DNA from 3 places in the Sphingomonas sp. PP-CC-3A-396 genome. Region 2 is predicted to be linked to each of the others. Evidence: predicted binding sites of a transcription regulator. Region 2 holds the regulator's gene; each other region holds the start of a gene.
The links. Region 2 encodes LexA, which represses DNA repair genes until DNA is damaged. Its sites were predicted from a motif close to GTTCCNCNCTTGTTCT; they were not measured.

Region 1 (10,248 bases), on a different contig from region 2:
GACAGCCCGGCCTCGCGCCGCGCATAGGGCGCCATCAGCAGCCGACCGGTGGTCTGTGCGTAATCGTTGACCGGATAATTGTCCCATAACAGCGTCTTGCGGCCGAACGCCTTGGTCGCCGCCTTGGCATCGGGGATCGAGATGGCGGGCGGGACGACGTCGGTGCCGGTCCACTGGATGACGATCCGCGGATCGAGATGCTTGCGCAACGCCGCTTTATAGGGCGTTTCCTTCGCATCGTAATATTCGGTCGGCACCATGATGAGCGCGCGCGCGCCCAGATCCTTGGCGCTCAGGCTGGCCTGCACCGCGTTGAGCAATTGCGCCTGCGCGACGCCGGCCGCTTCCGCGCCCGAGGGGCCGAACGCGGTCTTGTCGCGCTCGCAGTTCCACTTGGTATATTCGATGTCGTCGAGCGCGACGTAGAAGCTGCCGACGCCGATCGCCCGCAATGCGTCGAACTTGCGTTCCAGCGCCTGCACGTCGGCGGGGTCCGAGAAGCAGACCGATGGCCCGGGCGAGACCGCGTAGACGAAGTCGACATGGTTGCGCCGCGCGGTCTGGGCCAGCGTGCCCAGCGCCGACAGCGTCGCGGCGGGATAGGCCTCGCGCCACCGATCGCGCGCGTACGGATCGTCCTTCGGGCTGTAGACATAGGTGTTCGCCTTCACCGTGGCGAGGAAGTCGAGATGCCTGGTGCGATCCGCCATCGACCAGGGCGCGCCGTAAAAGCCCTCGATCGTGCCGCGGATCGGCATTGCGGGGTGATCCTGGATCACCAGCGCGGGCAGGGTGGGGCGCCGGGCGAGCTGGCGGAACGTCTGGACCGCGTGGAACAGGCCATCGGCGTCGTGACCAGCAAGCGTGACGATGCCCGCGCCGGCCGCTACCACGGCGAGGGTGTAGCCTTCGGCATGCGTGTCCAGCGTGGCCTTGCTGCGTGACAGCGAGTCGCGCACGACGCCAGAGTCGCGAAGGCCCAGGACGATGTGAACCCGATCGGGCGCGACGGGCAGCCGGCGTGCGGAAGCGATCGTCTTCACCCCCGCCGCTGTCAGGACGTCGCGGACCCGGGCAACGGTCTCCGGATCGGTACCCGGCGCTGTGATCAACACGACGGAGGTGCCCAAGGCGAGTGTGCCCGAGGTCAGCACCATCGAAGTGGGCGCCGGGTAGATCGTGGGGCGCGTTACGGGATGGCCCAATGCATGGCTCGGCACCGCGATCGCCAAGCTCGCGGACGTGACCATCAGCGCTACGACGGCGCCAATCTTCCCGCTACGTCGCGCCATCCGTTGCTCCCCGGTATCAGATTGGTCTTGTTGCCATTCGATAAAGCTATGGCGCGGGTGCGGCAAGGGAGGAGATCGCGTACGACAGTATTTGGAAGGGGTGGTGCCGGTTGCAGGAATCGAACCCGCGACATCCAGTTTACAAAACTGGCGCTCTACCAACTGAGCTAAACCGGCCCGGTGCGTGTCAGGCCTAACCGCCCAATGCTTCAAGACACGCCGAAGGTCCAGCCCTCGGTTTGCGCAATATGCGGTGTCATTGCGCTTGGTGTCCAGAGGTCCGGGCGATGCGCTGCCGTGCGGAGCCAGGCGGCGGTCAGGATCGCGTCGGTGGTGTGATCATCATAGCGGGCGAGAGGATCATGCGGCGCGCTGCCGAGCGCCTCCAGCGCGGTATCGAGCGCGCCCGCATCGCGCATCTTGCTGAGGCCCTTGCGGATGCCGGCAGCGCGCGCGGCGATCGTGGTGTAGATTTCAACGATGACCGGCCCCTCTGGCGGCAGCGGATCGAATGGCCAGACGGGGATGCGACCGGCGAGGCGGTGGAGGACGCGCATCCCGGTGAGGCTCGACTTGCCGACCTGCGCCGCACCGACGAGGTTGAAGCAGCTTGTCGGCGAAAAGCCCATCGCGCGCTGGCCGTGCTCGCAGACGCGCATCCGGCCTGCGCCGCCGGGGAACAGGTCGCCGCAATCGCGGTGCTGGCGGAAGTGCCGGCGGAGTTCAGGATTGGTGAGCAGGTTCGCGACGGCAAGGTGCGGATCGGCGGCGGAGGCGTCGTCGACCATTGCCCAGAGCGCGCGGGCATCTGGAGGGCTGTCGGGCATGCCGGGGAAATAACCGTCCAGATCGACGAACGGAAACGCGGGGGAGAGATCAAGGCCGATCAGCGTCGGCGTGTCCTGGTCAATCAACCAGTCGAGGACATCGTCGCGCGACCATGCCGACGCTCCCGGCGGCGGGACCAGTCTCGGCGCGGCATCACCGGTTTCGCAGATCGCGACCGCGATGCCCTTGTGACGATGCCCCTGCGCGCCGGACCAGTCGATCGCCGCAAACCGCGTAAACCGTGGCTCAGCCATTCTTCTCGGCGCGCAAGGCATCCCAATAGGCGAGCCGCTCGGACAACCGCTTCTCGAAACCGCGTTCGGTCGGCGTGTAGAAGGTCTGCGGGCTCATCTCGTCGGGCCAGTAATCCGAGCCGGAGAACGCATCCTCGGTATCGTGATCGTACGCATAGCCCTTGCCATAGCCGATATCGCGCATGAGCTTGGTCGGCGCGTTGCGGATCGACGCGGGCGGCATCAGCGAACCCGTCTCGCGCGCCGATTTCCACGCCGCCTTCTGCGCCTTGTACACCGCGTTCGATTTGGGCGCGGTGGCGAGATAGACGCAGGCCTGCGCGATAGCGAGTTCGCCCTCGGGGCTGCCGAGGAAGTCGTAGGTGTCCTTGGCGGCGATGCACTGGACCAGCGCCTGCGGGTCGGCGAGGCCGATATCCTCGACTGCGGCGCGGGTCAGGCGGCGGAGCAGGAACAGCGGTTCCTCGCCTGCGGTCAGCATCCGCGCGAGATAATAGAGCGCCGCCTGCGGGTCGCTCCCACGGATCGATTTGTGGAGCGCGGAGATGAGGTTGTAATGCCCCTCGCGGTCCTTGTCGTACACCGCGACGCGACGTTGCAGGAAGTTCGAGAGGCCGGCGGGATCGAGCGGTTCGGGCAGGTTTACCGAGAACAACGTCTCCGCCTGGTTGAGCAGGAAGCGGCCGTCGCCATCGGCACTGGCGATCAGCGCGTCCTTGGCGGGCGGGGTCAGGGGGAGGGGGCGCTCCATTTCCGTCTCGGCGCGGTCGAGCAACTGTTCGAGCGCACCCCGGCCGAGGCGTTCGAGGATAAGTACCTGCGCGCGGCTGAGCAGAGCGGCGTTGAGTTCGAACGACGGGTTCTCGGTGGTCGCGCCGACCAGCGTGACCGTGCCATCCTCGACATAGGGCAGGAAACCGTCCTGCTGCGCGCGGTTGAAGCGGTGGATCTCGTCCACGAACAGCAAGGTGCGTTTGCCGATCTTGGCGTGTTCGCGCGCTTCGGCGAACGACTTCTTGAGGTCGGCGACGCCGGAGAACACCGCGGAGATCGCGACGAACCGCAGGTCGACCGCATCGGCGAGCAACCGCGCGATAGTCGTCTTGCCGGTGCCGGGCGGGCCCCAGAGGATGATCGAGGACAGTCGTCCGGCCGACACCATCCGGCCGATCGCGCCTTCGGGGCCGGTGATGTGATCCTGCCCGACCACCTCGCTCAGCGTGCGCGGGCGCAGGCGGTCGGCGAGCGGCGCGTTTTCGGGGTGCGTTTCGATAGGGGCGGCGGGTTCGAAGCCCGCGAAGAGGTCGGCCATGCGCGGAAGATAGGGGCGGGGGAGAGGTTTGCCCATCCGTTGGCTGCACCCATGCTCGCTCGTCATCCCCGCACAGGCGGGGATCCATACCGGCTGACGCACCGAACAGCCGAGCGGTCCGAGGGTCTGGGTCCCCGCCTCCGCGGGGATGACGGACAAATGGAAAAGCGAATTTTTCGACGCACCTCTTGAACCCGAAACAGTCTGCGATATATCTCAGCTCATGAATAAAGATATATCGGAGAACACTCAAATGCGTTTTGGTATTGGATATGGAGCTTGGACCGGCGGCCCCCGTGGCGACGGTCACCGGCATGGTGGTCGCGACCACGGACCTGAGCATGCTGCGTGGAAGCAGGGTGGTGGCCCACGTGGGCGTGGCCGGCGGCTGTTCGACGGTGGCGAACTCAAGCTCGTCATGCTGAAGCTGATCGCGGACGCACCGCGTCACGGCTACGACCTGATCCGTGAGATCGAGGGGCTGACCGGGGGTGGCTATGCGCCGAGCCCGGGCGTCGTCTACCCGACGCTCAGCATGCTCGACGAGATGGGGCTGATCGAGGAGCAGCAGTCGGAAGGCGCGAAGAAGCGCTTTGCAGCGAGCGACGAGGGTCGCGCGCATCTGGCCGAGAATGCGGCCGTGGTGGACGGGCTGTTCGCGCGGCTGGCGGCGGTCGGGGCGGAGTCCGAGCGGACCGATGGCGCGCCGATCCGGCGGGCTATGGGCAATCTGCGGCAGGTGCTCCAGCACCGCTTGATGCGCGAGGACGTCAACGAGGATACGCTACATGAGGTCGCAGCATTGCTCGACGAGGCGGCGCAGAAGATCGAGCGGCTCAAGTGAGCGTCTCGGTCGCACGCGTGCCGACGCATTCGGCGAGCAAGTATCTCCAGCAGCTCGCCAAGCATTGGAGCCACAAGATGGAGGTCACCTTCTCGGAGGAAGAGGGCCGGATCGCCTTTCCGAACGGCGCGGTTCTGGAGATGCGCGCCGACAGCGAAACGCTCGACGTCGCGCTGACCGTGCCGGAGGGCGAGGACGTCGAGCGGATGCGCGGGGTGGTGTCGAGCCACCTCGACCGGTTTGCGTTCCGCGAGGCGCCGCTGACGTTCGATTGGGCGACGGTCTGACATCGTCCCCCAAACCGTCATCCCGGCCCTCGATCGTCATCCCAGCGAAAGCTGGGATCTCCCGATTCGGGTCGCGGCGCCCGCCAACAGGGATACCCCAGCTTTCGCTGGGGTGACGGGGAGGGGAGCGGGGGGAAGGTGAATTCGAAAGGTACACGTGGCAGACAACTTAGCCACCCCGCCGCGCCATCACCTCGAGATACGTATCCAGCACTGTCTGGTTGATCGTATCCCACAGATACCCGGCGGCCTTGTCGTGTCCGGCCCAGCCCATCGTCTCGCGCAGGCCCGGCTCCGAAACAATCCGCCCAATTGCGTCGGCATATCCTGCGATGTCCGTCGGCGGCACGAGGAAGCCGGTCACGCCGTCGTCGACTAATCCGACCGCGCCCGATGCGCGCGCAGCGACCACCGGCACACCTGCCGCCATCGCCTCCAGCGTCACGTTGCCGAACGTCTCGGTCACGCTCGGATTGAAGAACACATCCATCGACGCGACCGCGCGGCCGAGATCGTCACCCGACTGGAACCCGGCGAAGACCGCGCCCGGCACGCGCTCGGCGAACCAGTCGCGCGCCGGACCCTCGCCGATCACCAGCACCTTGTGACGCACCCCGCGCTGTTCCAGCGTTCGGATCACGTCCGCAAAGACGTCGAGCCCCTTCTCCTTCACCAGCCGCCCGAGAAAACCGACCGCGACCTCGCCATCGGCAATCCCGCGCGCGCGCCGCCACTCCAGATCACGGCGCGTCGGCGTGAAGCGGTCGTGGTTCACGCCGCGCGACCAGATCGCGGTCGGTGTCGTCACGCCCCAGTCGCGGACGATCTCCGCCATGCCGCGCCCCGGCACCAGCACTTCGTCGACGCGGTTGTAGAAGCGCGTGAGGATCTTCACCATCACGGGTTCGAAGAACGCCATCTTGTAATAGCGGAAATACGTCTCGAATCGCGTGTGCAGCGACGCAACCGTGGCGATGCCGTTTCGTCGTCCATAACTGATCGCGCGGTGGCCAAGAAAATCGGGCGCTGACACGTGGACGATGTTTGGCGCGAACGCGTCGAGATCGCGGCGGATCGCCGCGGGCAGCCCGCGCGCCATCTTGTATTCGCCACGCCCCGCCGGCAGCGGCAACGACGGCACCGCGACCAGATCGCCGGTCGGCGGAAAGGCCGGCTTGGCGTTGGTCGGCGAATAGACACGCACCGTCGCGCCCTTCGACAACAAATGACCGACGAGCAGATTCAACGCCTGGTTCGCGCCGTCGCGGACGTAATTATAGTTGCCGCTGAACAGGGCGATGCGCAGGTCGGTGGCGTGCATCATCGCGCGGATAACGCCGTGCGCCGTCAAGCGCCACTAAATCCGCAACATAGGTCGTATGCCGGCCATTGATGTTCCCGTATCGTTCTCGTACATCGGCGCATGGCGAAACCCCAGAAGCGTTATGTATGTCAGTCCTGCGGATCGGTGTCGCACCGCTGGGCGGGGCAATGCGCCGATTGCAACGAGTGGAACACGCTGGTCGAGGAGGCGAACACCGCCGCCACGCCGTTCCATTCGAAGCATAACCTCCAGACCGGCGGCCGCGCGATCCAACTCGTCGGGCTCGATGCGGAGATCAAGCTGCCCGACCGGATGGCGACCGGGATCGCCGAACTCGACCGTGCGCTGGGCGGCGGGTTCGTCGAGGGTTCGGCGACGCTGATCGGCGGCGATCCGGGGATCGGCAAGTCGACGCTGCTGTTGCAGGCCGCGGCGAAGATGGCGCTCGCGGGGCAATCGGTCGCGTATGTTTCGGGCGAGGAAGCGGCGGATCAGGTGCGGTTGCGCGCGCGGCGGCTGGGGCTTGGCAATGCGCCGGTGCAGCTCGCTGCGGCGACCTCGACGCGCGACATTCTGACGACGTTGCAGACCAAGCCGCCCGCGATGCTGGTGATCGATTCGATCCAGACGATGCACTCCGACCTGATCGAGGGCGCTCCAGGGACGGTCAGCCAGGTCCGGGCGTCGGCGCAGGAACTGATCCGGTTCGCCAAGGAACGCGGCACCGCCGTGGTGTTGGTCGGGCACGTTACCAAGGACGGCTCGATCGCGGGACCACGCGTGCTCGAGCATATGGTCGACACGGTGCTGTCGTTCGAGGGCGAGCGCAGCCACCAGTACCGCATCCTGCGCGCGATCAAGAACCGCTTCGGCGGGACCGACGAGATCGGCGTGTTCTCGATGCAGACCGAGGGACTGGCGGAGGTCGGCAACCCCTCGTCGCTGTTCCTGACACACCGCGATGATGCGATGACGGGGGCGACGGTGTTCCCGGCGCTGGAGGGGACGCGGCCGGTGCTGGTGGAAATCCAGGCGCTCACCGTCCGGTTGGCGTCGGGCGCAACGCCCCGGCGCGCCGTCGTGGGCTGGGATTCGGGGCGGCTGGCAATGATCCTGGCCGTGCTGGAGGCACGGTGCGGGCTGAGCTTCTCCAACGCCGAAGTGTATCTCAATATCGCGGGCGGCTACCGTGTGCAGGACCCCGCGGCGGATCTGGCAGTGGCGGCGGCGTTGATCTCGGCGATGTCGGAGCGGCCGGTGCCGGTCGATGCGGTGGCATTCGGCGAGGTCGCGCTGTCGGGCGAGATCCGCCCGGTCGCGCATGGTCCGCTGCGGTTGAAGGAAGCGAGCAAGCTCGGCTTCGAGCGCGCCTTGGTCCCTGCGTCGATGACGGGCGAGAAGAGCGGCATGAAGCTATCGGGGTTCAAGACGCTTGCCTCGTTCGTCGATCACATGATGGGGCGGGGGTAGGCGCTTAAAACCTTGTTTCCCCGCGAAGGCGGGAATCCAGACTGGGCTCCCGCCTTCGCGGGAGAACAGGGAAACGGTGGTGATTGTGCTGGGCCGTGCGAAAGGTCCGATCGGGGGGGTGCGCGCTGCGTTCCCATCAGCGTACCGCGTCATCGTGGACTCGTTTGGCACTGATACCCAATAGATGAAGTCCCACCCCGGCGGAGGCCGGGGCCCAGTTGGGGGACGTTGCTGGCGACCGCTGCGTTCAATTACCACGACCTTTCCAACTGGGCCCCGGCCTTCGCCGGGGTGGGGCGGTGATGGCCGTTGTCGGTCATCAGTCGATCGAACCGCACACAGCACCATAGTCGCGGCAGGTTCGGTCATGCGGCGAGCGCATGGCCTCTCGCGACAGCCATGCTATGGCGCCCGCATGGCGAACACGAAAAGCAATACCGGTACCGTCGAGGTCGATGGCACCCGATACGATTGGAATCTCGAGCGCGAGCCGCAGCACACGGATGCCGAGGGCTGGAAGGGCATGACGATCTCGTTGTTGCAGGAAGACGCCAAACGGGAAGCCCTGCTCGAGTTCCCCGCGCCGAAACGCCTGTTGAAGGGGTTACCGCGCGGGCGGCTTCAGATCGACGATGCGACGATCACCCGCGGGGTGCGGGCGGCGTTGGCCGCGGGATGGGAGCCGATGTCTCGGGGCAAGCCGATGGTCTTCACGGTGGATTCCGAAGGGAATTGAACCGTGGATCGGCGTGACATCCCGACCCAACCACATGCCGACGTGGAAACCACGCTGCTGGGACCGATCCTTCTCAATCGCGAGTGCGGTGATTGCACCGCGTGCTGCACCGAACTGACGGTGAAGACGCCAGAGTTCGCGAAACCCGCGGGAACGCCGTGTATTCACCTCTGCGACCAGGGGTGCGGTATCCATGCGGTTCGCCCGCGCATCTGCCGGACGTGGTTCTGCGTCTGGCGACGGGTTGCGAGCCTGCCCGACGCGGCTCGGCCCGACCGGTCCGGGCTGCTCGTGTCGCTCAATTTCGTCGACAAGCCGCAGACCTGTCTCGAAGGCGTCTCGATCCATGTCCGTCTGCTCGCCGGCAGCGATGCGATCGCGAACGGCATGGCGGCGGCGGTATTGGACGCCGTGTGCGACCAGCTAGTCCCGGTGTGGTTCAGCGACGGGGCGGAGAAAATGCTGATGCATCCCGACAACGACGTCGCTGGCTTTGTCCTCTCGGGAGAGGCAGCGCCCAGGCATCTGCAGGGCGAAGTCGCCGCGTGGCGCGAACGCTACGGTGTTTTCGGCTTGAACCGCTAAGAATCGTCGAGCGCAACCCGCACTAGCGGTTCGCCTCCCGCGTCCCTATTCCAGAAGCCATGAACCTTTCCGCCCTAGACATCGTCGTCCTGCTCGCCGTCGCCGGCTCGGCGGTGCTCGGGCTGATCCGCGGGTTCGTCACCGAAGTCCTGTCGATGTTCGCCTGGGTGGCGATGGTGGCGATGTTGAAGCTGTTCCACATCCCGCTCGCCGCGGCGCTGTCGCCGATGATCGGGACGGTCGGTGGCGCCGCGGTGCTCGCCTTCGCGATCATTACCGGCGTCACCTATATCGGCGGGCGGCTGGTCGCCAACGCGATCGGGGCGCGGACGCGGACTTCGATCCTTGGTCCGGTCGACCGTGCGCTTGGCTTCGGTTTCGGGGCGTTGAAAGGGTTGATCCTCGCCAGCCTCGTCTTCCTGCTCGCGACGCTGGTCATCGACACGATGAGTGGCGGGCCATCGCGCCGCCCCGAATGGATGACGCGGTCACGCACCTATCCGCTGCTCAACGCGACCAGCGCGGGCATCGCCGATTTCGTCGACCGCCGTCGTCGCGGTCAGCCCGTATTCGGCGCCCGCACGCCGCCCTCCAAATCCGATAACGCAAGCGAACCAAAGCCATGAGCGCGCCCCTCTACAACGCCGAGATCCTCCGCCTTGCCGCGACGATCCCGTATCACGAACGCCTCCCCGAGCCGATGGCAACCGCGGAGAAACGCTCGCCGATCTGCGGCAGCCGCGTGACGATCGACGTCGCGGTGGACGGCGAAGGTCGCGTCAGCGAGGTCGGCCTGCTGGTTCGTGCCTGCGCGCTGGGGCAGGCGTCGTCGTCGTTGCTCGCGGCGAACATCCTCGGCCGCACCCCTGCCGAACTCGCCGCGACCCGCGACGCGCTGACCGCGTGGCTTGCCCGAGAAGGCGATGCGCCCGATTGGCCGGGGATGGATATCTTCACCCCCGCGCTCGACTATACCGCGCGCCACCCCTCGATCCGGCTCGCCTTCGAAGCCGCCGCCGAGGCTGCCGACACCGCTGCAAAGGCGAAAGTCTGATGGCGGAGGGTACGGCCCCGTCGCTGCTCCGTGACGGCGTCGTATTGCTCGGTTTCGGCCTGATGTTCGTGCTGCTGTTCCGCCGGCTCGGGCTCGGTGCGACGCTGGGTTACCTGGTCGCGGGCGCGGTCGTCGGGCCGCATGTGCTGGGACTGGTCGGCGATGCGGAGTCTAAGCTCGGGTTCGCCGAACTCGGCATCACGCTCCTGCTGTTCATCGTCGGACTCGAACTCAATCCCTCCCGCTTGTGGCGGATGAAGGA
Region 2 (10,248 bases):
ACTGGCGCGTAACCCGCAGTCACCCCGGCCCGTGGAATGTCCGCAAGTGGGCGTCAGCGGACGTTCGAGAAAATCGCGCGGCAGTAGGCTACGGCTACAACGCCCTGACCGGAAGCCAGGTTCCGACGATTCGGTCGTGCGTGGCCGCGCTGCTCGTGCTGGCAGCTCTCGCGATGGGGCGTGAGGCGATGACCTTGCGCCTCGTCGCGGCGGGGGCGGCGTGCGTCATGCTCGTGCTGCCCGAATCGGCGGCGGGACCGAGCTTCCAGCTTTCGTTTGCGGCAATCACCGCAATCATGGCGCTGCACGAGCACCCTTCGGTTCGCACGTTTTTCGGGCCCCACGACGAGGGCCGACCGCGCCGCCTCGCTCGCGGGGTAGCATCGCTGCTTATCACCGGGCTGCTCGTGGAGTTCGCGCTGATGCCGATCGCGGTATATCATTTTCACAAGGCCGGGCTGTACGGCGCGTTCGCCAACATCATTGCGATCCCGCTGACGACGTTCGTGGTAATGCCGTTGGAAGCGCTGGCGTTGCTGCTGGACGCCGGCGGGCTGGGTGCACCGATATGGTGGTTGGTCCAGCGCTCGCTCGATGCGCTGTTGTGGCTCGCGCATATCGTTGCCAGCGCGCCAGGATCGGTGCGGTCCTTGCCCGCTATGCCGACGGCGGCGTTCGCGTTGATGATCGTCGGTGGCATCTGGATCGCCTTGTGGCGAACGCGGTGGCGGCGGCTCGGGCTGGTACCACTGGCGATCGGCGCGGTCTGGGCGTTGACGACGCCCGCGCCGGATGTTCTCGTGACCGGCGACGGGCGCCATGTCGCGGTGCGGACGGCGGCGGGGCTTGCGATGCTGCGCGATCGGGCCGGCGACTATACGCGCGACATGCTTGCAGAGAATGGTGGCGTGGATGGCGAGCCGCTGCTGCTGGCGGACCAACCCGATGCGCGGTGCAGCCGCGATCTTTGCGTTACCGATATCGGCGCGCGGGGACGGATGTGGCGCATCCTGGCGACCCGCAGCGACTATATGGTGCCGATTGCTGAGTTCATTACCGCTTGTCACGGCGCCGATGTTGTCGTCAGCGAACGCGGTCTGCCGAAGCGGTGCGTACCGCGGTGGCTGAAACTGGATCGTCGTGTACTCCGGCGTACGGGCGGCGTCGCGCTGACCTTGGGAAGCGGGACGGTCGTGACCATCCTGAACGCAGGCGATCGTCACCCCTGGCGCGATCCGCCTCTCCTCGAACGCACCGCGTACGCGTTCAGGCCGCGCCATGATCGGTTTCACGGTACTGTATCGGCGTTTCGCGCCGGCCAAGGCCGTCAAAAATAGAACTGTTCACGCGAAGGCGCAAAGGCGCGAAGGTGATGCCGCTTGGGAGGCCTTAAACCTCCATGAACGATAAGCCGACGTCAGTTTTTTGCCGCCAGCGAAAGCCGGTAGGCGCTGATCCAGGCACCATATCTTCGCGCCTTTGCGCCTTCGCGTGAACAAGATCTTTCGTTTTCCCGTGCGGTCACAGCGAGACGAACTGGTTCACGCGGAGACGCGGAGAAGGTTGTTGTATGACGGGGTGGCTCGGGCTGGGGACTGTTTAGTCTTCCTTCCGAAGACGTTTGGAGGTGCTTCGTTTTCCCTAAGCGCAACCCCTCCGCGTCTCCACGTGAACCAATTCTTCGGCCGCGCTGGAGATTGAGGACGAGATGTTCGCGCAGAGGCGCAGAGACGCAGAGATTGGGCATTCGAGTCGAGAACGCGACTATGCATCAGAGCGTGAGAGGGGCTTCCGGACGCTTGGGGGCCGGTTGGGCGTGTCGAAAAACTAGTCGCTTTTCGACACGCCCAGTACATCTCGCTTAACTTGCTTAAGAGATCCGGCCGCTGTTGTCGGCCGGAGAAGCGACTTGGCTTAAGGCTAGGCTGTCGCTTTTCCTGAGCAACCAAAAACCGAGACCGACCTGCGTCGTGATGACGCAGGTCGGTCCCGGCAGTTCAGTCGTAGCGGCGGAGGATGCCGGAGAGTTTGCCTTGGACGCGGACTTGGGCGGGGGCGTAGCGTTGGGGATCGTAGGCTCGGTTTGCAGGGTCGAGACGGACCATGGCGCCTTCGCGGCGGAAGTATTTCAGGGTGGCTTCGCTGTCTTCGATCAGGGCGACGACGATCTCGCCGTCTCGGGCGGTCTCGGTGCGGCGAATCAGGGCGTAGTCGCCGTCTAGGATACCGGCCTCGACCATGGAGTCGCCGGAGACTTCGAGCGCATAGTGTTCACCCGAACCCAGCAGTGCGGCGGGGACGGCCAGCATCGTGCTGCCTTCGAACGCTTCGATCGGGACGCCGGCGGCGATGCGGCCGTGGAGGGGGATCTCGACGACGTCGTTCGCTGGCTGTGGCGCGGTAGCGGGCGCGGGCTTTACGTTCGACGCCTTTGATGGCGCCTTTTTCTCGGCACGCTCGGGCATGCGAAGCACTTCGAGTGCGCGCGCACGGTTCGGCAGGCGGCGGATGAAGTTGCGCTCCTCGAGCGCGCTGATCAGACGGTGGACGCCCGACTTCGACTTGAGGTCGAGGGCGTCCTTCATCTCCTCGAACGACGGCGAGACGCCGGTTTCGTTGAGGCGATCGTTGATGAAGCAGACGAGTTCGTGCTGCTTGCGCGTGAGCATGGCGGTTCTCCGTCCGGAACAGACTGGGAACTTCTATGGAACATAATTAACGCCGTCAAGCGTCCGTATCACGCGATCACGAGGATTTCCGCCGATTCGCCTCTCTTTGCAACCGGAGCGTTGCCGGGGCGGACGATGAGGCAGGTCGAGCGGGCCAGCGTTAGCAGCATTGAGCTGTCCTGGATCGTCGAGGCATAGGCTTTGCCGTCGCGCAGCTCGGCGCGGAGATAGTCGGTGCGGGCGTTGTTGGCGGGGAGGTCTTCGCCGAGCAGCGCGTGGGTCGACTGGGGGAGCGGATCGCGTGCGCCGGCCATGTGCGCGACGACGGGCTTCACGAACAGCGTCGCGGTGACGAACGCGGAGACCGGGTTGCCGGGGAGGCCGAGGACCATCATCTCGCCGATCCGGCCGGCCATCATCGGCTTGCCGGGGCGCAGCGCGATCCGCCAGAAGTCGATGGTGCCGCCGGCGGCTTCGATCGCGGGGCGGACGAGGTCGTGGTCGCCGACCGACGCGCCGCCGGTGGTGACGAGCAGGTCGGCCTCGACGCTCGCGAAGGCTTCGCGGAGGATCTCGAGATTGTCGGGCAGAATGCCGAGATCGATGATGTCAACGGGCATGTCGGCGAGCATCGCGGCGAGCATGATGCCGTTCGATTCGGGGAGCGCTACGCCGTCGGTGGTCGAGCCGGGGGGGACGAGTTCGTCGCCGGTGGCGGCGACGGCGACGCGGACGCGACGGTTGACGGTGAGGGTGCCGTGGCCGCCGGTTGCGGCGACGGCGATGCGCGCGGGGCTGAGGCGATCGCCGGCGGCGATCAGGCGGGTGCCGGTGGAGAAATCGAGGCCCTTGCGGCGGGTGTTGCGGCCAAGTGTCGGCGGGCCTTCGCCGGCGAGGATCAGGGTTTCGCCGTCACGCTCGGCTTCTTCCTGGACCATGACGGTGTCGGCGCCTTCGGGCATGGCGGCGCCGGTGAAGATGCGGGTGGCCTCGTTGGAGGCGACATTGCCTGCGAAGGGGCGGCCGGCGGCGCTTTCGCCGATGACTTTCCAGGGGCCTGGGAGGTCTTCGAAGCGGATCGCGTAGCCGTCCATGGCCGAGAGATCCGCCGCGGGTTGCGTCCGGCGGGCGAGGATGTCCTCGGCGGCCCAGCGGCCGGCGGCTTCGCGTAGCGTCACGGTCTCGTGGCCGACGCGAGGGGCCATGGCGAAGAGGCGGGACTGGGCTTCGGCGACGGGGACTAGGGTCATGCGTAAGGCTCTGTTTCTGGGCGGTTCGGAAAAGTGAAGTATAGGAAGTGTAGACGCTGGGAGCGTTTTGGCGGTTTGTTCTTTGGGCGATGTATGGGGAAGCGCGGGGCGTGGGGGTAGGTTCCGTGCTTTGCCATGGGTTTGATATGTAGGACAGGCGTTGTTGGCTAAGCGGGGCGCGGAGAGCTTAGCCGCCATGGCGATGTCTGGGCGGGCAGATATCGAACGTTAGCTACCGCCTTCTTGTTCTCCCGCGAAGGCGGGAGCCCAGGGCTGGGTCCCCGCCTTCGCGGGGAAACATAAATTTGGCGGTTGTCGTGCTTCGCTACTGCGACCTTCCCAACTGGGCCCCGGCCTTCGCCGGGGTGGGGTTTTGATCTGTGTGAGGACTTCCTCGACAGTAACGGCGAGTGTGAGGTCGTCGTTGCTCGCCGTCTCTGAACCTCTGGCCAGCGCGGGTTCATCCTTTGCGGGGCTATGTTTGGGGGAAAGAGACACCAGATCAGCATGATGACACGCAATCAGCCTCGGGCGAGAGACAGGATCGGGGCGGCGGTGGGCGCCGTGCTGTTGCCGGGGGTGCTGGGCTATGCGCTGCTCAACGGGCTGGTGGTGACGATGCCGGCGGTGGTCAGCGATGCGTTGAAGGTGTTCGATGCGGCGCCGCCTCCGCCACCGCCGCCGCCTGAGGAGAAGGTGCGGCCTAGGCCGTCGCCTAGCCGCAAGCCGGAGGGGGCTGCGTCGCCGCCTAATTTGAAGTCGAAGGCTACCGAGGTAGTGGCGCCGCCGCCGGTGGTGCCGGTTGTGGTGCTGCCGCCTGTCGTGGTTGCGGAGAAGGCCGGGGTGGGGGCGCAGGCTACGGCGGGCGCTTCGGATGTGCGCGGGCCGGGGACGGGGAGTGGCGGGATCGGCAATGGCACCGGGAGCGGTGGGTATGGCAATGGCGACGGCGGGGGTGGTGAGGAGACGCCGCCGCGGTGGCGCAAGGGGCGGCTAAAGGATTCGGACTATCCGCGCGAGGCGGCCGAGACGGGGATCCGGGGGCGGGTTTCGGTGCGGTATCTGGTCCAGACCGATGGGCGGGTGTCTCGGTGCCGGGTGACCCGGTCGAGCGGGAGCCGGGAGTTGGATGCGCTTACGTGCCGGTTGATCGAGGAGCGGTTTCGGTATGAGCCTTCGCTCGATGCGGCGGGGCGGCCGGTGGAGTCGACGATCGTGGAGGATCATGAATGGGCTATGGGTGGGGATTGAAGTCCCAGGCTAGGCGCGTTCTGCTTGGCTTGCCCTCACCCTCGCCGCCTTTGGCGTCTATCCCTCTCCCCGTTGGGGGGAGGGTTTTCTTCTACGCGGCCCAGTTGCCGGATTTGCCGCCGGACTTTGCGCGGACGCGGATGTCGGTGAGGACCATCGTCTTGTCGATCGCTTTGGCCATGTCGTAGATCGTCAGGAGCGTGACCGTGGCGGCGGTGAGCGCTTCCATCTCGACGCCGGTCTTGCCTTCGGTCGAGGCGGTGGCGGTGGCGGTTACGCCGGTTTCGTCCACCACGAGGTCGATTTCCACCTTGGTCAGCGGGAGCGGGTGGCAGAGGGGGATCAGGTCGCTCGTGCGCTTGGCGGCCATGATGCCGGCGACGCGCGCGACGGCGAGGACGTCGCCCTTCTTCGCGGTGCCGGCGCCGATCGCTGCGGCGGCTTCGGTGGACATGGTGATGCGGCCTGAGGCGACGGCTTCGCGGGCGGTGACCGCCTTGCCACCAACGTCGACCATTCTTGCCGCGCCGGCTTCGTCGATGTGCGTCAGGCCGGTCATCCGACGAGAGCGCGCGTTGCCGCTTCGACATCGTCCTGGCGCATGAGTGCTTCGCCGATCAGGAAGCAGTGAATGTCGTGCTCGGCCATCGCGTCGAGTTCCGCGCGCGTCGTGAGGCCGCTCTCGGCGACGAAGGTGCAGTCCTTAGGCGCCTTGCCGACGAGGTCGTAGGTGCGCTGGAAATCGACCGAGAAGTCGCGCAGGTCGCGGTTGTTGACGCCGATCAGGCGCGACTTGAGCCGCAGCGCGCGCTCCATCTCGTGTGCGTCGTGGACCTCGACCAGCACGTCCATCCCGCATTCGAGCGCGGAGGCCTCGATCTCGGCCATCTGGATGTCGTCGAGTGCTGCGACGATGATCAGGATGCAGTCGGCGCCGATCGCGCGCGCTTCGGTCGACTGCCACGGGTCGACCATGAAGTCCTTGCGCAGCACGGGGATCGAGACGGCGTCGCGCGCCGCGGTCAGGTAGGCGTCAGAGCCCTGGAACCACTTTTCGTCGGTCAGCACCGAGAGGCAGGCGGCGCCTCCGGCTTCATATGCGCGGGCGTGGGCTACGGGATCGAAGTCGGCGCGGATGAGGCCTTTCGACGGACTCGCTTTCTTGACCTCGGCGACGAGCGCGTAGCCGGTCTTGGCGTCGAGCGCGGCGCGGAAGCCGCGTGGCTTCGACATGCGGGCGATGCCGGCGTCGATATCGGCGAGCGAGGTGGTTGCCTTGCGCGCTGCGACTTCGGCGCGCTTGGTCTCGAGGATACGGTCGAGCATGGTCATGTCAGTAGGCGATCCAGCGGGCGAGCAGCGCGTCGGCGCTGCCGGTGTCGAGGGCGGCGGCGGCCTTGGCCGCGCCGTCGACAAGGTTGGGGACGGTGCCGGCTACCATCAAGGCGGCGGCGGCGTTGAGCAGGACGGCGTCGCGGTAGGCGCCGGTCTCGCCCTTGAGCAGGCGGCGGAGTGCGTCGGCGTTGTGGTGCGCGTCGCCGCCGCGAATGTCGGTGATGGCGTGGCGGGTAAGGCCGGCGTCTTCGGGGGCGACCTTGGCGGGCAGCGCGACGGTGCCGACCGAGGCGACGATGCTGGGGCCGGCGCCCGACAGTTCGTCGAGGCCTTCTTCGCCCGAGACGACCAGCGCTGCTTGGGTGCCGAGCTGTTCGAGCGCGTCGGCATAGAGCGCGACGTAATCGGGGCGGGCGATGCCGATCAGCTGGCGGGTGGTGCCGGCCGGGTTGGCGAGCGGGCCCATCAGGTTGAAGATCGTGCGCTTGCCGATGCGCTGGCGGATCGGGGTGATGCGCTTCATCGCCGGGTGGTGGTTGGCGGCGAACAGGAAGGCGATGCCGATCTTGTTGAGGCTGGCCTCGGCGGTGGCGCCGGCGCGGTCCATGTCGAGGCCGAGAACTTCCAGCGTGTCGGCGGCGCCGGCCTTGCTGGAGGCGGCGCGGTTGCCGTGCTTGGCAACGGGCACGCCGCATGCTGCGACGACAAGCGCGACCGCGGTCGAGACGTTCAAGGTGTGGTGGCCGTCGCCGCCGGTGCCGCAGACGTCGATCGCGCCGGCGGGAGCGTCGATCAAGATCATCCGGTTGCGGAGCGCGCGCGCGGCTTCGGCGATCTCGATGCTGGTTTCGCCGCGGGTCGCGAGATCGGTGAGGAAAATGGCGATCGCGTCGTCGCTGGCGCGGGCGTCGAGGATGTCGGCGAACGCTTCTCGGGCGGATTCGCGGGAGAGGGGCGAGCTGGGGTCTGGGAGGAGGGCGACGGTGGTCATATTCCCCTTCCGCTTGCGGGAGGGGTTAGGGGAGGGGCTTCCTGTTTCACGGACGTCGTGGATGCGGCACGCCCCTCCCCCGACCCCTCCCGCAGGCGGGAGGGGAGTTGGTGGGGGATGCCGGCCATCTTGAGAAAGTTCGCCAGCATCTCGTGGCCGTGTTCCGTCGCAATGCTTTCGGGGTGAAACTGGACGCCGTGGATTGGCAGCGTGGCGTGGCGGAAGCCCATGACCGTGCCATCCTGCGCGGTCGCGTTGACGACCAGCGTGTCGGGGACCGCGTTGACGATCAGCGAATGATAGCGCGTGGCGATGAACGGCGAGGGCAACCCAGCGTAGAGCCCGGTATCGTCGTGGAGAACCGGCGAGGTCTTGCCGTGCATCAGGCCACCGCGTTCGACCTTGCCGCCGAAATGCTGACCGATCGCCTGGTGGCCGAGGCACACGCCGAGCAGCGGTTTGCCGGCATCCGCGCAGGCCGCGACCAGGTCGAGGCTGACGCCAGCCTCGGTCGGCGTGCAGGGCCCGGGGGAGATGAGGAACGCGTCCGCGCCCGACGACAGAGCCTGCCCGGCGGAGATCGCATCGTTGCGGACGACTTCGACCTCGGCGCCGAGTTCCATCAGGTAATGGACCAGGTTCCAGGTGAAGCTGTCGTAATTGTCGACGACGAGGATCATGGCGCCGCCATAGCCTAAGCGGGGCCCGGTGCAATATGCCCGCGTCGGGCTGCGGTCGTGCCGGGTCATCGCGATTTCGTCGCGGGCGGGTCGCGATCGGTCGGAGCGACCCCTATATGGCGGAAGCAGCGCAGGCATTCATTCAGTGCGGAGCAATGCCGTGTGACGGACGTTATTCGTTCAAAGGAGCCTGATCCATGTTTCGTACCGTCGTCCTTGCCGCACTGATTGCACTTCCCACCATGGCGTTCGCGCAGGATGCTCAGGTCGCCTCGCCACCGCAGCGCATCCGCAGCGTTACGCTGACCGGTGATCAGAAGTGTCCGCCGTCGACCAACGGCGAGGTGGTGGTCTGCTCGACGCTCGATCAGCCCTATCGTATTCCGAAGGCGCTGCGCGACGACAAGCCGATCGCGGCGCAGAACCAGAGCTGGGTGAACCGTGCCGCGTCGATGGACCAGCTTGGGCGCGTGGCTGGCGGGTTGCCGGATACGTGTTCGGCGGTCGGGACGGGCGGACAGTCGGGCTGCTTCCTCGCACGGAACAATGCCTATGCACAGGAGCGTCGGGCGCCGGCTAGCGAGACGACGACCACGCCGTAAGCGTTTGATACGTCGGACCGCTCACCGCCTGAAGAGCGTCCACCCCGGCGAAGGCCGGGGCCCATTTGGGGGACTAGGGTAACGAAGGCTGCGGTCCGTTACTGCGGCCTTTCCACTTGGGCCCCGGCCTTCGCCGGGGTGGATCAGGCTGACGGAGCTCAACTTAGCCCTAGGGCACCGAGACTTACTGCCCGAAGCCCGGCGCCTTAGCCCGGCTGACCGCTTCTCGCGCTGCTGCCAGAATCGCCCCGGCCTTGGACTCGCACTCGCGCTGCTCGTATTCGGGGACGCTATCGGCGACGATGCCGGCACCGGCCTGGACGTGGATCGTGCCGTCCTTCACCACCGCCGTCCGCAGCACGATGCACGAGTCCATCGAGCCATCGGGTGAGAAATATCCGACTCCGCCCGCGTACGCACCGCGGCGTTCGGGTTCGAGTTCGGCAATGATCTGGCAGGCCCGGACCTTAGGCGCGCCGCTGACGGTGCCGGCGGGGAAGCCAGCGAACAGCGCGTCGAGCGCGTCCTTGTCGGAGGACAGCGTGCCGACGACGTTCGAGACGATGTGCATGACGTGGCTGTAGAATTCGACGCCGTAGCTGGCAGTCACCTTCACGGACCCCGGTGCCGCGGCACGGCCGACGTCGTTGCGGCCCAGATCGAGCAGCATCAGATGTTCCGCACGCTCCTTCGGGTCGGCGAGCAGGCTGACGCGGTTCGCCTCGTCCTCCGCGGCGGACTTGCCGCGGGGGCGGGTGCCGGCGATCGGGCGGATCGTCACTTCGTCGTCGCGGACGCGAACGAGAATTTCCGGGCTCGAGCCGATCAGCGCGAAGCCGGGCAGGTCGAGGTGATACAGGAACGGCGAAGGGTTGATCCGCCTAAGCGAGCGGTAGAGCTCGAACGGGGGGAGCGCGAACGGCGTGCTGAAGCGTTGCGCGAGCACGACCTGAAAGATGTCGCCGGCGAGGATGTAATCCTTCGCGGTGGCGACCATCTCGCCGTAGCGGCCTTCGGGTAGCGCAGGCGTGTAGACAGGCTCGGCGACGTCGGCGCGGATCGCGGCGGGGACGGGCGTGCTGGCCAGCTTGGCGGCGACCGCGTCGAGACGCTCTTCGGCTTCGGTTACGATCGCTTCGCCGTCACGGGTCGGATCGGGCCAGGCGGGTGCGACGAGATACAGCGCGTCGGTCAGGCGGTCGAACACGAGGACGACGGTCGGCCGCACGAAGATCATGTCGGGCAGGCCGAGCGGGTCGACCGGCGGTTGCGGTAGCGTCTCGACCAGACCGATCGTCTCATAGCCGAAATAGCCGACCAGGCAGGCGAGCGCGCGGGGCAGTTCGGCGGGAACCTCTGCGCGGCATTCGGCGACCAGTGCGCGCAACGCATCGAGGGTCGGCACCGGGCACGGCTCGAACGTCTCGCGATCGGTCGCCCAATGACGGTTGATCTCGGCGCTGTGGCCAT
Region 3 (10,248 bases), on a different contig from region 2:
GCGCGGCGCATGATCCGGCGCAGGACATAGCCGCGGCCCTCGCTCGCGGGCAGCACGCCGTCCGCGATCAGGAAGCCCGCGGTGCGCAGGTGGTCGGCGATCACGCGGTGGCTGGCGGTGTTGGCGCCGTCGGTCGCGGTGTGCGTCAGCGCGCCCGACGCCGCGATCAGCGCCTTGAACGTGTCGGTGTCGTAATTGTCGGTAACGCCCTGCATGACGGCGGCGATGCGCTCGAGCCCCATGCCGGTGTCGATCGACGGCTTCGGCAGGTTGCCGACGATCTCGGCATTCTCCTGCTCGTATTGCATGAACACGAGGTTCCAGATCTCGACGAAGCGATCGCCATCCTCGTCGGGGCTGCCGGGAGGGCCGCCGAAGATGTGGTCGCCGTGGTCGTAGAAGATCTCCGAGCACGGCCCGCACGGCCCGTTGTCGCCCATCGACCAGAAATTGTCCTTGGTCGGGATGCGGATGATGCGGTGATCGGGGAGGCCGGCGATCTTCTTCCAGAGATCGAACGCCTCGTCGTCGGTGTGGTAGACGGTGGCGGTCAACTTGTCGGGCGACAGGCCCCATTCGCGCGTGAGCAGCGTCCAGGCGTGGACGATCGCCTGTTCCTTGAAATAATCGCCGAACGAGAAATTGCCGAGCATTTCGAAGAAGGTGTGATGGCGCGCGGTGTAGCCGACATTGTCGAGATCATTGTGCTTGCCGCCGGCGCGGACGCATTTCTGCGACGAGGTGGCCGTGGTGTAGGGGCGTGATTCGAGGCCGGTGAAGACGTTCTTGAACGGCACCATGCCCGCGTTGACGAACATCAGCGTCGGGTCGTTCTGCGGCACGAGCGGCGCGCTGGGCACGATCTGGTGCCCCTGCGATCCGAAATAGTCGAGGAAGCCGCGGCGGATGTCGTTCGTCGATGTCATGCGCGGGGACTTAGGCGAGCGGGGCGGTTCGCTCAAGTGAGGTGTGTGAGGAGGCTCGGTGTATCCGATTGAGCCGAAGCACGCTTGTTTCCCCGCGAAGGCGGGGACCCAGACTGGGCTCCCGCCTTCGGAGAACAAAGTAGCGGAGGCTGTGGTTCGGTAAAAGCCCACCACCCCGGCGAAGGCCGGGGCCCAGTTGGGGAACGTGGGTGACGAAGGACCGCGCTCGATTATTGCCACCTTTCCAACTGGGCCCCGGCCTCCGCCGGGGTGGTGGCGAGTGCGGAATGGCGCCTACCCTAACGGTACCTCAACCGACTTCTGCGGCTCGCCAATCCCGTTCGCGCCAATCACGCACCGCCGCACATGTGCTCCGCATCCGGCAGCGTCCACGACTCGTCTGTGCGCAGGTTGGTCGTCGTGTACCACTTGCCGCGCTGGTCGCCCGGCGGGCAGTGCGTCGGCAGCTTGGCGAGACAGGTCATGACCCGGTCGTCCACGCGCGAATGCTGGACCGCCGCGACCTGATCATAGGAGACGCCGTAGACGCCGTTCTTCAGGGTGATGCTCGATCCGGAGTCGGGGACTGGACGACCGTTGTCTTCGAGTCGTTGCGTCACGACGCCAACCGTCGTGAAGGCACAGGTGCCGACACGTGTCGGCGGACGCGTCGATGTCGCCCTGGGACCTGGCGGTGCGCTGGCGCCGAGCAGCAGGATCATCGCGATGGCGGCGTGCGGTTTCATGTCGTCCCCTTCCTCAGAGCGGTGTGTCGATCGACTTGGGCGGCACGCTGAACCATGTCGGGCCGGCTTCGGTCATGTGGAAGCAGTCCTCGATCCGCACGCCGTATCGGCCGGGAATGTAGATCCCCGGCTCGTCGGAGAAGCACATCCCCGCGGCGAGCTTGGTCGTCTCGCCGCGGACGAGGTTGACGGGTTCGTGGCCGTCCATGCCGATGCCGTGACCGGTGCGATGCGACAGGCCGGGGAGTTTATAGCCGGGACCATAGCCGAGTGTCTCGTAATAGCGGCGGACCGCGTCGTCGACGCTGCCCGCAGGCGCGCCGATCTTCGCAGCGGCGAACTCGATCTGTTGCCCGCGGGCGACTTGGTCCCAGGTCTTGCGCTGGTCGGCGGTTGCGGTGCCGTGCACCCAGGTGCGCGAGATATCGGATTGATAGCCCTGGACGGTGCAGCCGCAATCCATCAGCACGACTTGGCCATCGGCGACGCGGTGGATCTCGCGGCTGCCATGCGGATAAGCGGACGCCTCGCCGATCAGTGCGAGCGCGAACTCGGGGGCGCCGCCAAGCTTGCGGGTCGCGGCGTTCATCAGCGCGCCGATCTCGGGGCCGGTCATGCCCTTCTCTACCCGCGCGTAGGTCCAGCGATACGCGGCCAGCGTGACCTCGGTCGCCGCCTGCATCAGCGCGATCTCGGCGGGAGTCTTGATCATCCGGCAGGCGCGGACGACCGGGTCGGCGGATACGATCTTGGCGTCGGGCAGGACGCGCGCGAGACCGGCATAGGCGAAGTAGCGCACCTCCGCCTCCAGCCCGATCGGCCGCGTGGCAAGCTTCCGGTCGCGCAGGAACCCCGCGACGACGGCGAGCGGGTTCTCGTCCTCCTGCCACACCCGGACCTCGGCGGGGACGGCGAGCGTCTCGCGCACCGAGGGTTTCTCGAAGAACGGCGTGACGATGCACGGTTCGCCCTCGACCGGGAGGATCGCCAGCGTCAGCCGCTCGCTGGTGTGCCAACGGACGCCGGTGAAGTAGATCATCGACGATCCCGGCTCGATCAGGACCGCGCCGATGCCCGCCGCCTTCATCAGCGATTGCGCGCGGACCAGCCGCGCGGCGCGTTCGGCGGCATCGATCGGCCTGGTCGCGCCGGTGATGTCGGACAGCGCCGACAAATCGGGCTCGGCGGCGCGGAGGATCGCGCTGGTCGACAGCAACGGCGCCGCGATGGCGAGGCTCAGCAGGTCGCGACGCGAGGGGCTGAAGGCGGGCTTGTGGGGTGCGGTCGGCATCGCCGGACGATAGGGTCCTTGACCCGGGCGCCGCAATCCCCTTCCCTGTTAGCACTTCTCGGGAGCGATTAATGGCCAAGCGGCTAACCTATTACATCTTGTTCGGCCTCGTCGCGGGGATGGTCGTCGGCTGGATCCTGAACGCGTTGATCGACAACGGCACGCCCGAGTCCGCCGCGCGGTTGAAGGACATCGCCGGGTATTTCTCGATCGTGACGTCGCTGTTCCTGCGGCTGATCAAGATGATCATCGCACCTTTGGTGTTCTCGACGCTGGTCGTTGGGATCGCGCATATGGGCGATACCGGCGCGCTCGGGCGGGTCGGATTGCGCAGCCTGGGGTGGTTCATCTGCGCGAGCCTGTTGTCGCTCACCTTGGGGATGATCCTGGTCAACGTGTTGCAGCCGGGCGTCGGGCTGGAACTCGCGATCCCGCCGGCGACCGCGTCGAGCGGGGTCGATGCCGCGGCGTTCGATCTGGCCAAGTTCATCTCGCATATCGTGCCCGATTCGATGATCGCGGCGATGGCGGGCAACGAGATTTTGCAGATCGTCGTGTTCTCGGTGTTCGTCGGCGTCGCGATCACCGCGGTCGGCGAGAAGGCCGCGCCGCTGGTCAAGGCGATCGAGGCGCTGGTCGCGGTGATGCTCCAGATCACCAATTACGTCATGCGGTTCGCGCCGTTCGCGGTGTTCGCGGCGGTGACCGCGACGCTTGCCGAGCGGGGGCCGACCATTCTCGGCCAGCTCGGCTATTTCATGCTGACCTTCTATATCGGCCTCGCGTTGCTGTGGGCGATGCTGATCGGGATCGCGTTCCTGCTGATCGGGCCGCGGACGCGGTTGCTGGTACGGTATATCCGCGATCCGTTGATCCTGGCGTTCTCGGCGGCGTCGTCGGAGGCGGCGTATCCACGGACGCTAGAAGCGCTCGACCGGTTCGGCGTGCCGCCGCGGATCGCGAGCTTCGTGCTGCCGCTGGGCTATTCGTTCAATCTCGACGGGTCGATGATGTACATGACGTTCGCGTCGCTGTTCATCGCGCAGGCCTACGGCATCCACATGCCGATCGGGCAGCAGATCGCGATGCTGCTGGTGCTGATGGTGACGTCGAAGGGGATCGCGGGCGTGCCGCGCGCATCGCTGGTGGTGATTGCGGGGACGCTGTCGATGTTCAAGATCCCTGAGGCGGGGATCCTGCTGATCTTGGCGGTGGATCATTTCCTCGACATGGGGCGCTCGGCGACCAACGTGATCGGCAATGCGGTGGCGGCGACCGTGGTGGCGAAGTGGGAGGGCGGGCTCGACGAGCGCGAGCCAGCGGATCGGGACTTTCCGCATGCGCCGAGTGGGCATGGGCCGAAGGTCGACTTGGACAGCTACGAGAAGATCGGGCCGGGACAGGTTTGAGATGATTGGCGATGTTGAGCCGATGACGTCTCAAGGATGCGCCTTTACGCTGGCGGTCCACTGAAGAAGTACCCCCCGGCGAAGGCCGGAGTCCAGTTGGGGACGCCGATGGTGACCGCCGCGCCCCGTTACTACAACATTTCCAACTGGGCCCCGGCTTTCGCCGGGGTGGTGTTTGGGGAGAGGTCGTCTTCTTAGCCCCGATCTGGTTCCCGACTTGCGCTACTTAGGCGTAGGCGTAGGGGCCGCCTTTCTCGAGTCCTGCCTGATACGCTGGCCGCGCGTGTACCTTCGCCAGCCACGCGATCGTAGCGGGGCGGGACTCGTCAAGGCCACCGCGGCTGCGGGCGGCTTCGAGGGGGAAGCTCATCATGATGTCGGCGGCGGTCATCTCGCCGCCGGCAAACCAGGGGCGCTGCGACAGTTCGGCTTCGGCGTAGTCGAGGTGAACGTCGATCATCGGCTGGATCTTCTTGACCGCGACCTTGCCCATGATCGGGATGCGCGCGAGGACGAGCTTCAGCAGCAGCGGCGGCATCATCGAACCTTCGGCATAATGGAGCCAGAAGCGGTAGCGGAGCGCGTCGGTGCGGTTGGCGGGGGCGCCGAGCCTGCCATCGGCCTTGTCGACAAGATATTCGACGATCGCGCCCGTTTCAGCGACCACCTGGCCATCATCTTCGATCACTGGCGACTTACCGAGCGGGTGCACCTGCTTGAGTTCGGGCGGGGCGAGCATCGTTGCCTTGTTCCGCTCGTAGCGCTTGATCTCGTAGGGGAGACCGAGTTCCTCGAGCATCCAGAGGATCCGCTGCGATCGCGAGTTTTCGAGGTGGTGGACGATGATCATGCTGGGCCCCCTGTTTTTTATTCGGACGATTTGCGCGCGGTCCAGATCCAGGCGGCGGCGGGAAATTCCACCGTGTCGCCATTTAGGTACTGTTCGCAGACCCGAGTGAGACGCGCGATGTGGCACTCGCGTTCCTCTGGGGCGGCGTCGCGGATGGCGGATGCCGCGGGGCCGATGCGACGAAGATAATCGACGGCGTCGGTTACGGGGTCGGTGCCCTTCCCAGCCCGGTAGGCGAATTCGACTCGCTCGGGTGAAGCGGCATGCCAGCCTGATTTTTGCAGGATATTCGCGACGTAGGTCGGGTCGGCGAAGGCGAAGGGGCCGGGTGCGGTGGTTGCTGGCGCGTCTACATTGCCGCCGGTCGCGGTAATGGTTTCGGTGGCCCAGCGATTGGCGGCGCGGTCGGCGAAACAGGCGAAGACTAGCGTTGCGTCTGAAGCGGCGGCTTCAGCCAAAGTGGTGAAGGCGGTGACGGGGTCTGCGAAGAACATGACGCCGTGGCGGGAGACGTAGAGGTCGATTGGGGCGTGGTTCGGGGCGGCTGCGGCGATGTCCGCGCACTCGAAACTGGCGTTGGTTTGGGTTTCGGCACGGTGTTTGGCGATTTCGATCAGGTTTGGTGAGAGATCTATGCCGGTTATTTGCGCGTTCGGGAGTGCTTGTGCGGTGGCGAGTGAGGTTGCCCCGGCGCCGCAGCCTATGTCGATGATCTTGCGGGTTTGGGGGGTGGCGGCGGACAGGATCGCGGCGTTCAAATGCGGGGTCAGGTTGGTGAAGCTGCGGTCGGTTCGGCGCCATTCCGCGGCCCAGACGTCGCCTATTCTGCCGGTCCAGTCTTGGGCGGTGGTCATGGGCTGGGGTGCTTTTTGGTTGCGGTTCGGGGCGGTGGTTTGGAGTAAAGTATAGGAAGTGTAGACGCTGGCGTGGGTTTGGTGTTGCGAGATTTCGAGGGTTTCCCAAGCCTAGCACGCTGCTCTTCGTTTCCCAATTTCCCGGCGAAGGCCGGTATCCAGTCTGGGCTCCCGCCTTCGCGGGAGAACAAGAGGGTGCAAGATATCAAGCGTACATGGGCGTGTTGCCAAACACAGAGTTGATCATCCGACAAGGCTTGGCTCGGCACAGGACTCTATTTGCGGGGTCATACCAATTGGGCCCCGGCCTTCGCCGGGGTGGTATTGGGAGGTGGATTGGCGCCGTGTCAGTTCACCATGTCTTTGAACCACCCGCCGTGAGCATCTTTGGCGCAATGAGCCATGAGCCATGAACCGTGCGCGTGCCCCCCATTGCGAAGGCAATGGGTCCCTCCCTCTCCCCTGAGGGAGAGGGAAAGTAGCTTTAGGCATCGTCGCCTTCTTCGGGGCCGGCCATCATTTCCTCGGCGACCTTGTCGGTGCGCGCGCGGATCTGCTTTTCGAGGCGGTCGGCGGTTTCAGGGTTGTCCTTGAGGAAGGTCTTCGAGTTCTCACGGCCCTGGCCGAGGCGGACGCTGTCGTAGCTGAACCAGGCGCCGGACTTCTCAACCAAGCCCGCCTTCACGCCAAGATCGAGAATCTCGCCGAGCTTTGAAACACCCTGCCCGTACATGATGTCGAACTCGACCTGCTTGAACGGCGGGGCGACCTTGTTCTTGACGACCTTGACGCGCGTCTGGTTGCCGGTGACCTCTTCGCCGGCCTTGATCGCGCCGATGCGACGGATGTCGAGGCGGACCGAGGCGTAGAACTTCAGCGCGTTGCCGCCGGTCGTCGTCTCCGGGTTGCCGTACATGACGCCGATCTTCATGCGGAGCTGGTTGATGAAGATCACCATGCAGCGCGAGCGGCTGATCGAGCCGGTGAGCTTGCGCAGCGACTGCGACATGAGACGGGCCTGGAGGCCGACATGGCTGTCGCCCATCTCTCCCTCGATTTCGGCACGCGGCACGAGCGCCGCGACCGAGTCGACCACCAGCACGTCGATCGCGTTCGAGCGAACCAACGTGTCGACGATCTCGAGCGCCTGCTCGCCAGTGTCGGGCTGCGACACGATCAGTTCGTCGATGTTGACGCCGAGCTTCTTGGCATAGACCGGGTCGAGCGCGTGCTCGGCATCGACGAACGCCGCGGTACCACCGCCCTTCTGCGCTTCGGCGATGACGTGGAGCGCGAGCGTGGTCTTGCCCGAGCTTTCCGGCCCGTAGATCTCGATCACGCGGCCGCGCGGCAGGCCGCCGACGCCGAGTGCGATGTCGAGCCCGAGCGATCCGGTCGAGATGACCTCGACCTGCATGGTTTCCTTCGAGCCCAGGCGCATCGCCGAGCCCTTGCCGAAGGCGCGGTCGATCTGCGCGAGCGCGGCGTCGAGCGCCTTCTGGCGGTCGTTGGTTGCGGTTGCCATGCCGGTGTCGATCACTTTCAGATTAGCGGCCATTGATAAGCTCCCATCGCTAAAGCAAGCGCGCGTGCCATTCAACGCGTCAATCGCCATGTATTCTCTTTGTTCTTGTGGAACAAGTGGGGAACGGTGGTTTGTGCGGAAAGATTTAGGGCTTGGTCGTGGTCACGGATGCGCTGGGCACGGCGCCACGAAATCGGCCGCCTTAATATATGATCGGTCATCATCCTCGCGCAGGCGTGGATCCATAGCCTGAAGGCCAGCGATCCTATTGCGACGCCAACCAGTATGGGTTCCCGCCTCCGCGGGAATGACGGGGTGGGGGCGGCGATCTTTGATCGAAATTCGGTCAGTCTTTCTTACGAGGGTGGGCTTATTCGGGCTCGCATTTGATCAGGCGAGCGTCGTTGCGAGGGTCCACCAACCGCGGGCTTTTGCGGCGGTGGCGGCGGCGTCTCTGGCCTCGAGGGTTTCGAACAGAGCGAAGCAGGTGGCGCCAGAGCCGGACATTCTGGACAGGAGGACGCCGTGCGCTGCGTCGAGAAGGGTGCGCACTTCCGCGATTTCGGGGGCGAGCGCTAGCGCGGGGGGCTCGAGGTCGTTGCGGCCTTCGAGGGCGCGAGCGAGGAGGTCACCTTTGGAGATCGGGCCTCGGTCCTTGCCGTCCCAGGTTTTGAAGACAGCGGCGGTGGAGACGGCGACGCCGGGGTTCACGAGGAGCAGTGGCGTGCCGACGAGACCTTCGATCTCGGTAAGCGTGTCGCCCTTGCCGGTGCCGAGCGTGGTGCGGTTGGCGAGGCAGGCGGGGACGTCTGCGCCGAGCTTTGCGGCGATGTCGTGAAGGCGGGGGTCGGTTGACGGGACGCCGTGGAGTCGGGCCAGCGCTCGGAGGGTGGCCGCGGCGTCGGCTGATCCTCCGCCTATGCCCGAGGCGATCGGGAGGTGCTTTTCGAGAGTTATGGCGTGGTGGGTGTTCGGAGCGAATGCGGTGGTGAAGGCGTCTGCGGCAGCGGTTACGAGATTGCCGTTCCAAGGGGCGCTGCCTTGAGTGGCGTTGGGCAAGCCGTGCGCGTCTTCATTGTCCGTTCCCAATTGGGCCCCGGCCTTCGCCGGGGGGGTGTTGGGGGTTGGGAGGAGTGCGACGGCGAAGGGGCCAGTTATGGTGAAGCTATTGGTTTGGGCGGCTTCTACCGTGATTAGGTCGCCGTCGGTGGCGAAGGCGAAGAGGGTTTCGAGGTCGTGATAGCCGTCGGCGCGGCGGCGGCGGACGTGGAGGGCCAGGTTGATCTTGGCGGGCGCGGATTCGGTTATGGCGGGCATTGCGGGGTCTCGAGGTTTTGCGCGGACTTGGCCGGCGTTCGGCGTTGTGCATCGGCTTAGCCACAAAACATCCGTCATCCCAGCGGAGGCCGGGATATCGTGGTTTGGCAGGCGGCGCGTGCCTCTTGGGATACCCCAGCTTTCGCTGGGGCGACGGTTTTTGGGTAGTGTGGGGTCCTTCCCTCTCCCCGGTGGCAGAGGGACTTAGCGCCGGGTTTTTGGGGGGAGGCCGTTGGCGATCTTTGCGGTTATGCGTGCGGTATCGGCGGGTTCGGCGGTGAGGAGCGCGGCGCGCCAGGCGTAGCGGGCTTCGTAGTTTCGGCCTGTGCTCCAGTATGCGTCGCCCAGGTGATCGGAATTTTCGGCGTTGGTGGGTTCGGCTTGCGCGGCGGTTTCGAGCAGCGGGAGCGCACGCGCGGTGTTTCCCGAGAGGTGGTAGGCCCAGCCTAGCGAGTCGGTGATCGAGGCGTTGGTGGGGTCGAGGTGGCTGGCGCGTTCCAAAAGCTTTATCGAGGCGGGGATGTCGTCGCCGTGCTCGACTTGCGCGAAGCCCAGATAGTTGAGCGCGAGCGGTTGCGCAGGGCCTCGAGCGACGGCTTTTTCCAAAGCGTCGCGCGCTTCGGGCCAGCGGCCGGCCTGGTCGAGCGCACCGCCATATTGCAGCCACGCGCCCCATGTGCCGCCCTTGTCCCCGTCGGCGGCGATGATGCGCTGATACCAGGTCGCGGCTTCGGCGGGGTTGCCGGTGGTCAGCAGCAAGTCCGCATAGCGTTGCCAGTCGGCGGGCTCCGCGCCCTTCTGGTCGACGCGGTTCTTGGCGGCGGCAAGCGCCTCGCCATCGCGATCGGCGTTCGACAGGATGTCGATGCGCTCGGCGGCGGCGGCCGCGGCGGACGGGCCCTTCGGATCGATCTCGTCGAGGACCGCGAGCGCCCGGTCGACGACCTTGTTGCGGGCGAGCGCGTCGGCGAGGAGGATGCGCGCGCCGTCATAGCGGGGGTCGGCGCGCAGCGCGGCCTGCGTCAGCGCGATCGACAGCGGAGAGGGTTCGCCCGCGGCGAGGTCGCTGGCGAGGCGGGCGAGCAGCCGCGAGACGCCGATCGCGAGCGGTTGCTTGGCCGGCGCCGCGGCGATCAGCACGCGCGTCTCGGTGGCGAAGCGGTTGGCGACGGGGTCCTTCGCGGCGGTGGCAAGCGACGGTTCGGGGTCGCGACCCTCGGCGTGCGCGACCCAGGCGTAGAGCGAGGGCGCGAGCACCACGAGCGGGCCGGTGGCGAGCGTGGCGATGGCGGCGCTTGCAGCCTTCGTGTCGTCCTGCCGCGCGGCATCG

Region 1: a site for LexA is predicted at 6,212-6,227, ahead of radA (DNA repair protein RadA). Genes of this name have one in related genera too.
Region 3: a site for LexA is predicted at 7,711-7,726, ahead of recA (recombinase RecA). Genes of this name have one in related genera too.

The regions. Positions count from the first base shown of each region.
Region 1 is NZ_SLYF01000007.1:15,927-26,174, forward strand. Features, by position in the region: gene C8J40_RS14200 (beta-N-acetylglucosaminidase domain-containing protein) at 1-1,292, opposite strand, end outside; tRNA gene C8J40_RS14205 (tRNA-Thr) at 1,394-1,469, opposite strand; gene C8J40_RS14210 (hypothetical protein) at 1,502-2,374, opposite strand; gene C8J40_RS14215 (replication-associated recombination protein A) at 2,367-3,686, opposite strand; gene C8J40_RS14220 (PadR family transcriptional regulator) at 3,940-4,530, shown strand; gene C8J40_RS14225 (DUF2218 domain-containing protein) at 4,527-4,817, shown strand; gene C8J40_RS14230 (glycosyltransferase family 1 protein) at 4,987-6,138, opposite strand; gene radA (DNA repair protein RadA) at 6,241-7,611, shown strand; gene C8J40_RS14240 (hypothetical protein) at 8,027-8,347, shown strand; gene C8J40_RS14245 (YkgJ family cysteine cluster protein) at 8,351-8,932, shown strand; gene C8J40_RS14250 (CvpA family protein) at 8,992-9,558, shown strand; gene C8J40_RS14255 (iron-sulfur cluster assembly scaffold protein) at 9,555-9,986, shown strand; gene C8J40_RS14260 (cation:proton antiporter) at 9,986-10,248, shown strand, end outside.
Region 2 is NZ_SLYF01000004.1:117,107-127,354, reverse strand. Features, by position in the region: partial or broken gene C8J40_RS08955 (ComEC/Rec2 family competence protein) at 93-1,337, shown strand; gene lexA (transcriptional repressor LexA) at 1,998-2,669, opposite strand; gene C8J40_RS08945 (molybdopterin molybdotransferase MoeA) at 2,738-3,919, opposite strand; gene C8J40_RS08940 (energy transducer TonB) at 4,475-5,170, shown strand; gene moaC (cyclic pyranopterin monophosphate synthase MoaC) at 5,262-5,729, opposite strand; gene trpC (indole-3-glycerol phosphate synthase TrpC) at 5,726-6,502, opposite strand; gene trpD (anthranilate phosphoribosyltransferase) at 6,504-7,496, opposite strand; gene C8J40_RS08920 (aminodeoxychorismate/anthranilate synthase component II) at 7,493-8,176, opposite strand; gene C8J40_RS08915 (hypothetical protein) at 8,374-8,778, shown strand; gene trpE (anthranilate synthase component I) at 8,963-10,248, opposite strand, start outside.
Region 3 is NZ_SLYF01000007.1:215,507-225,754, reverse strand. Features, by position in the region: gene alaS (alanine--tRNA ligase) at 1-926, opposite strand, end outside; gene C8J40_RS15090 (hypothetical protein) at 1,277-1,672, opposite strand; gene C8J40_RS15085 (Xaa-Pro peptidase family protein) at 1,686-2,963, opposite strand; gene C8J40_RS15080 (dicarboxylate/amino acid:cation symporter) at 3,035-4,372, shown strand; gene C8J40_RS15075 (glutathione S-transferase) at 4,599-5,222, opposite strand; gene C8J40_RS15070 (class I SAM-dependent methyltransferase) at 5,240-5,980, opposite strand; gene recA (recombinase RecA) at 6,561-7,634, opposite strand; gene C8J40_RS15060 (4-(cytidine 5'-diphospho)-2-C-methyl-D-erythritol kinase) at 7,992-8,918, opposite strand; gene C8J40_RS15055 (tetratricopeptide repeat protein) at 9,123-10,248, opposite strand, start outside.